DNA from 3 places in the Bradyrhizobium sp. McL0616 genome. Region 3 is predicted to be linked to each of the others. Evidence: predicted binding sites of a transcription regulator. Region 3 holds the regulator's gene; each other region holds the start of a gene.
What was found. The regulator PhoB, encoded in region 3, activates phosphate uptake and scavenging genes when phosphate is short. The targets are predictions, from matches to a motif close to TGTCATNNANCTGTCAT.
Positions count from the first base shown of each region.

Region 1 (2,264 bases), 3.3 Mb from region 3:
AGCTCGCGTGCGAGCGCCGGCGTTGCCGCCATCACAGCCCGGCTGGTGCTGTGGAAACGTCGCAGCGCCCGCCAGATCAGGGATTCCGGAACGGGCACCCGGGCGCGAACATATTCGGGAAAGCGGGTGTGGAAGCTGGTCGTGAACGGCAGCTTGCGCTGGCGGCAATAGCGGCGGACCATCAGGCCAATCGGCCCCTCCGTCGCGACATGAATGCTGTCGGGCCGGGCTTCTTCGATCAGCTTCGCAATCCGGGCCGGGCGCGGCATCGCCAGCCGCACGTCGCGATAGCTCGGCATCGCAAAGGTACGAAACGATTGCGGCGTCAGGAACGTGAACTCGACACCAAACCCCTTGGCCGCGTCAGCGAGCTTGGTCAGCGTCCGAACCACACCGTTGACTTGCGGGTGCCAGGCGTCGGTCGCGACCAGGATGCGCATCAGGCCGCCCTTGCTGCCACCTGCGGGACTTCGGCCGGCTTCTGCGCCTGATCCGCCCAGGTGATGATCTCGAAACGGCCGTCGTCATGCTCGACCAGCGCGGTGCAGCTCTCCACCCAGTCGCCGCAATTCATGTAGCGGATGCCGCCCTCGTCGCGGATCACGGCGTAGTGGATGTGGCCGCAGATCACACCGTCGGCGTCGTGACGACGCGCCTCGGCGGCGAGCGCCTGCTCGAACGCGCCGATATAGTTGACGGCGTTCTTGACCTTCTGCTTGGCCCATTGCGACAGCGACCAATAGGGCACTTTGAACATGCGCCGGAAGAAGTTGACAAAGCGATTCATCTGGATCGCGAAGTCGTAGGCCTTGTCGCCGAGATGGGCGAGCCAGCGCGCGTTCTGCACCACGAGGTCGAAGATGTCGCCGTGGATGACGAGAAAGCGCTTGCCATCCACGCCGGTGTGGACGGTGTTCTCGACCACGTCGATGCCGCCGAAATGCGTGCCGTAATAGTTGCGCAGGAATTCGTCGTGATTGCCGGGGATGTAGATGACCTTGGCGCCCTTGCGCGCTTTGCGCAGAAGCTTCTGGACCAGGTCGTTGTGCGATTGCGGCCAGTGCCAGCTCGATTTCAGCGCCCAGCCATCGACGATGTCGCCGACGAGATAGATGGTGTCGGCATCGTGGTAGCGCAGGAAGTCCAGCAGAAGGTCGGCTTGCGAGCCGCGGGCTCCGAGATGGACGTCGGAGATAAACAAGGTGCGAAAGCGCCTTTCAGGGCTCTCGTCACTCACATCGTAACTTCCCATGCGACAGCCTGTAACAATGTCCCGTGACAGGGGGATGACCATTGAACCTTTGAGGCACCCTCAGATACGAATCAAACCTCGCCTCGCCCTCCCCGCGAATATCAGTCGCATGCGACAATCAGGCGACATGAGGCGGCCATGGTTGTCCGCAAAAGCCCGGGTACCGCGGCCATACTGGTTAACGGCGGGGGCCGGCGCGCAGCTCGAAGCCGCTGTCAGTAAAACTTGTGGAAATGATGGATCGGCCCGTGGCCGTGACCGACGCTGAAGCGGTCGGCAGCCGCGATCGCCGCACTGATCCAGCTCTTGGCGTTGCGCACCGCGCGCTCGAGATCATCGCCCTTGGCGAGACCCGCCGCGACCGCCGAGGACAGCGAGCAGCCGGTGCCGTGGGTATTGCGGGTGGCGACGCGGGTTGCGGCGAGCGCGATCGTGTTGTCGGCATCGACGAGATAATCGATGCTTTCGGCGCCCTCGCCGTGCCCGCCCTTGATCAGCACCGCGCGGCAGCCGAGCGCGAGCAGGCGGCGCCCCTGGCTCTCGATGTCGGCTTCACTTCGCGCGACCGGCTCGTCGAGCAGAGCGGCGGCCTCCGGCAGATTGGGCGTGATGACCGACGCCAGCGGCATCAGTTTCTGCCGCAGGGCCTCGACGGCTTCGGACGCCAGCAGACGGTCGCCGGAGGTTGCGACCATCACGGGATCGAGCACCACATGCCGCGGCGCCCAGCGCGACAGCGCGGCTGCGATGGCATCGATGCTCGCGGCCTGTGCCACCATGCCGATCTTCACCGCGCCAATTTCGAGATCGGAGAACACGGCATCGATCTGCGCGGTGACGAATTCCGCAGGCACCGCGTGAATGCCGGTGACGCCGTTGGTGTTCTGCGCCGTCAACGCCGTGATGGCGGACGCGCCGTAGACGCCGAACGCGGCAAAGGTCTTCAGGTCGGCCTGGATGCCGGCGCCGCCGCTCGAATCGGAGCCGGCGATGGTGAGCGCCACGGGCGTCG
Region 1 covers NZ_CP188255.1:3,040,057-3,042,320, reverse strand. Annotated here, with positions in the region: gene ACPPVR_RS14415 (glycosyltransferase family 4 protein) at 1-440, opposite strand, end outside; gene ACPPVR_RS14410 (UDP-2,3-diacylglucosamine diphosphatase) at 440-1,252, opposite strand; gene thiD (bifunctional hydroxymethylpyrimidine kinase/phosphomethylpyrimidine kinase) at 1,468-2,264, opposite strand, start outside.
Region 1: the regulator PhoB is predicted to act here: its motif matches at 1,276-1,292, upstream of ACPPVR_RS14410 (UDP-2,3-diacylglucosamine diphosphatase).

Region 2 (2,264 bases), 3.1 Mb from region 3:
CATCAACGTGCCGCGCATGATCACGCTGACTTACGGCCTCGGCGTCGGCCTCGCGGCACTCGCGGGCGTGCTCTCGGCGCCGATCAACCAGGTGCGGCCCTTGATGGGCGCCGACCTCATCATCGTCGTGTTCGCGGTGGTGGTGATCGGCGGCATGGGATCGATCATGGGATCGATCATCACGGGTTTTGCGCTCGGCGTGATCGAGGGCCTGACGAAGTATTTCTATCCCGAGGCCTCCAACACCGTCGTGTTCGTGCTGATGGTGCTGGTGCTCTTGGTGAAGCCAACGGGATTGACGGGAAGGGCAGCCTGATATGACAGCCTTGACGGACGACACGCTGCCGGTAGCCCCGCGCGCGATCCGCGACGAGATGATCATGTTCGTGGTGATGGCGCTGCTGCTGGCCTCAGTGCCATTCAGCGGCATCTATCCGTTCTTCGTGATGCAGGCGCTGTGCTTCGCGCTGCTCGCCTGCGCCTTCAATCTTCTGATCGGCTATGGCGGCCTATTGTCGTTCGGCCATGCGATGTTCATGGGCACGGCCGGTTATTGCAGCGCGCATGCGCTGAAGGTGTGGGCGCTGCCGCCGGAACTCGGTATCCTCGTCGGTATTGCCGCGGCGTTCGCGCTGTCGCTCATCACCGGCTACATTTCGATCCGCCGCCAGGGCATCTATTTCTCGATGATCACGCTGGCGCTGTCGCAGCTGCTCTACTTCCTCTATTTGCAGACCCCATTTACCCACGGCGAGGATGGCATTCAGGGCATTCCGCAGGGGCATATGTTCGGCGTGTTCGATCTGTCCAAGCCGACCGTGCTCTATTACGTCGTGCTGGTCGGCTTCCTCGCCGGCTTCTTGTTGATCTATCGCATCATCAACTCGCCGTTTGGGGAGGTCTTGAAGGCGATCCGCGAGAATGAGCCGCGCGCGATCTCGCTGGGTTACCGGACCGACCAGTACAAGTTCCTGGCTTTCGTGCTCTCGGGTACGCTGGCTGGCTTTGCCGGATCGCTGAAAGTGTTCGTGGCGCAGAATGCCTCGCTCACGGACGTGCACTGGTCGATGTCGGGCGAAGTCGTGCTAATGACGCTGGTCGGCGGCCTCGGCACCATCTTCGGGCCCGTGGTCGGTGCCTTCGCGATCATCGCCATGCAGCAATATCTGGCGGGTTTCGGCCAGTGGGTGACGGTGATCCAGGGTTCGATCTTCGTGATCTGCGTGCTGACCTTCCGCCGTGGCGTGGTCGGGGAAATCGCGCATTACTTCCGGAGATCGCTCTAAGTCATTGATTTGTTGGAAATTTAGGCGGCCTATGAAAGCGGTGGATGATCCGGCTCCGCTGGCGTGAGGTAACACCCGCGCGGCTCGAAAATGGTCTATGACAGTTTCGTGACGGCCCGTTCGGGCCGGGCCATTTCCAACCGGTAGCCTATCCCATGATGCGATGGTTTCGTGCTTTCCTGCCCAAGGAAGAACGGTTCTTTGAGCTGTTCGATCGCCACGCCCAAACCGTGATCCAGGGCTCCATCGCGCTCCAGGGCATGCTGAACGGGGGTGAGGAGACGCCGGTCTATTGCCAGCGCGTCAACCAGTTCGAGAACGACGCTGACAACATCACCCGTGAGGTGCTGACGGCGGTGCGCCGCACCTTCATCACGCCGTTCGACCGCCTCGACATCAAGAACCTGATCACCTCGATGGACGACGCCATCGACCAGATGCAGCAGACCGCCAAGGCCGTGATGCTGTTCGAGGTCCGCGCCTTCGAGCCGCCGATGCGGGAGATCGGCGCTCTCCTGATCGAATGCGCCAATCTGGTCGGCCGTGCGCTGCCGCTGATGCAGGAGATCGGCAAGAACGTGGCCATGCTGACCGCGATCACGGAAGAGCTGACCAAGCTGGAGGGCCGCGTCGACGACCTCCATGACATCGGCCTGAAGGAGCTGTTCCTCAAGCATCGCGACGGCAGCTCGATGAACTTCATCGTGGGGGCGGAGATCTACGACCACCTCGAAAAGGTCGCCGATCGCTTCGATGACGTGGCGAACGAGATCAACAGCATCGTCATTGAGCAGGTCTAGCGCATGATCCGGAAAAGTGTGCAGCGGTTTTCCTTCGCGACAAACGCGGATCGCGTTTGCGCGGAGATCATGCGCAAACTTTAAGGCAGGGCCGCGTTGTGGATGCTGCGTTGGGTCTTCCCATCCTGGTCGGACTGATTGCCGTCGCGCTGCTGTTCGACTTCCTGAACGGCCTGCA
Region 2 covers NZ_CP188255.1:5,259,305-5,261,568, reverse strand. Annotated here, with positions in the region: gene ACPPVR_RS25725 (branched-chain amino acid ABC transporter permease) at 1-316, shown strand, start outside; gene ACPPVR_RS25720 (branched-chain amino acid ABC transporter permease) at 318-1,286, shown strand; gene ACPPVR_RS25715 (DUF47 domain-containing protein) at 1,442-2,086, shown strand; gene ACPPVR_RS25710 (anion permease) at 2,185-2,264, shown strand, end outside.
Region 2: the regulator PhoB is predicted to act here: its motif matches at 1,384-1,400, upstream of ACPPVR_RS25715 (DUF47 domain-containing protein).

Region 3 (2,264 bases):
CGGCTGGGCCTGTCCGGCCGTGCCAAGAGCCCGTCGTCGGCAGCTCCGCGGCCACGCAAGGCGCGTCCCGCGCAGCACATGATGCGGGTGACCCGGCCGATTGCGCGCGGCAACACCGCGCTTGCGCAGGCCTTCGAGGTCGAGGCTGAGCCGGATCCGGTCACCTACGACAACGTGGTGCCGATGAGCCAGCGGCTGTCGCTGCTCGAATTGAACGAGGCGACCTGCCACTGGCCGGTCGGCGATCCCTCGAGTCCGGACTTCTTCTTCTGCGGCGGCAGGGCGCTCTCGGGCCTGCCCTATTGCGCCCAACACTCGCGCGTCGCGTACCAGCCGGCGTCAGATCGCCGCCGCGCGCCGGTGAAGCCGTCACGGTGAGTTAGTCTGCTTCCAAGGTTTCGCCGTCCAAGCGACGGCGGTTCGACAAATTCAGTGTCGTCCCGGCCTAGTGCGTAATAGGCCTGGACGACATCGGAGATGGTAGCGGCAGTCAGCAACTAACCACAGAACCCTACGCCTGCTCCGCCTTCGCAAACCGATCATCCAGCGCATAGCCGGCGCCACGGACGGTGCGGATCGGGTCCTGCTCGCGACCGAGATTGAGCAGCTTGCGCAGGCGACCGATATGCACGTCGACGGTGCGCTCGTCGATGTAGATATCGCGGCCCCAGACGCTGTCGAGCAGCTGCTCGCGCGAGAACACGCGGCCGGGATGCTCCAGGAAAAACTCCAGCAGGCGATACTCGGTCGGGCCGAGATCGATCGGCCGGCCCGAGCGCGCCACGCGGCGCTTGTCACGGTCGAGTTCGATGTCGCCAAACGCCAGCACGGTGGCGAGCCGCTCCGGGCTTGCGCGCCTGAGCAGGCCCTTTACGCGGGCGAGCAGCTCAGGGACCGAGAACGGCTTGACGATGTAATCGTCGGCGCCGGTCGCCAATCCCCGCACTCGCTCACTCTCCTCACCGCGCGCGGTGAGCATGATGATCGGGAGCTGCTTGGTATCGGACCGCGCGCGCAGCCGCCGGCACAGCTCGATGCCGGATAGCCCCGGCAGCATCCAGTCGAGCACGATCAAATCGGGGATGTGCTCCTTGAGACGGGTATCGGCGTCGTCGCCGCGCATCACCGTCTCGACGTCATAGCCGTCGCCTTCGAGGTTGTAGCGGAGAAGCTCGGTCAGAGCTTCCTCGTCCTCAACCACCATAATGCGTGCGCCCATGGGGTCGTCGCTCCTTAATTATTCAAGTATTCGGGAGGGTCGTGGCGAAGGTCGTCATGTCGCCCTTCGGCCGCTTGTCGGTCATGGCCTGACCTTCGATCATATAGAACACGGTCTCGGCGATGTTGGTGGCGTGATCGCCGATCCGCTCGATGTTCTTGGCGCAGAACATCAGATGGATGCAGAACGAGATGTTGCGCGGATCCTCCATCATGTAGGTGAGGAGCTCGCGGAACAGCGAGGTGCAGATGGCGTCGACTTCCTCGTCGCCCTTCCACACCGCCATCGCCGCCGGCAGATCATGCGCGGCATATGCGTCCAGCACCGATTTGACCTGCTGCTGCACCAGGTCGGTCATGTGCTCGAGGCCGCGGAACAGCTTGAGCGGATGGAAATCGGTCTCCAGCGCCGCGACGCGCTTGCCCATGTTCTTGGCGAGGTCGCCGATGCGCTCGAGATCGGTCGCGACGCGCATGGCGCCGACGATCTCGCGCAGATCGACCGCCATCGGCTGGCGGCGAGCGATGGTGAGCACGGCGCGCTCCTCGATGCGCTTCTGGAGCGCGTCGAGCTCGACGTCGGTGGCGACGACGCGCTGGCCGAGCGCGACGTCGCGGCGGATCAGCGCGTCGACGGAATCGACGATCATGCGCTCGGCAATCCCGCCCATCTCGGCGACCAGGCGGGTAAGTTCCTGGAGGTCGGTGTCGAAGGCCTTTGCGGTATGTTCAGAACCCATGTCCCGTCTCCTCAGCCGAACCGGCCGGTGATGTAATCCTGCGTGCGCCGATCGGTCGGCGACGTGAAGATCTTGCTGGTGTCGTCGAACTCGATCAGCTCGCCGAGATACATGAAGGCGGTCTTGTCGGAAACGCGGGCCGCCTGCTGCATGTTGTGGGTAACGATCGCAATCGTGTAACTCTCGGACAGTTCCTGGATCAGCTCCTCGACCTTGGCGGTCGAGATCGGGTCGAGCGCCGAGCAGGGCTCGTCGAACAGGATCACCTCGGGCCGCACCGCGACGGTGCGGGCGATGCAGAGGCGC
Region 3 covers NZ_CP188255.1:8,345,614-8,347,877, forward strand. Annotated here, with positions in the region: gene ACPPVR_RS40285 (GcrA family cell cycle regulator) at 1-378, shown strand, start outside; gene phoB (phosphate regulon transcriptional regulator PhoB) at 512-1,219, opposite strand; gene phoU (phosphate signaling complex protein PhoU) at 1,242-1,958, opposite strand; gene pstB (phosphate ABC transporter ATP-binding protein PstB) at 1,970-2,264, opposite strand, start outside.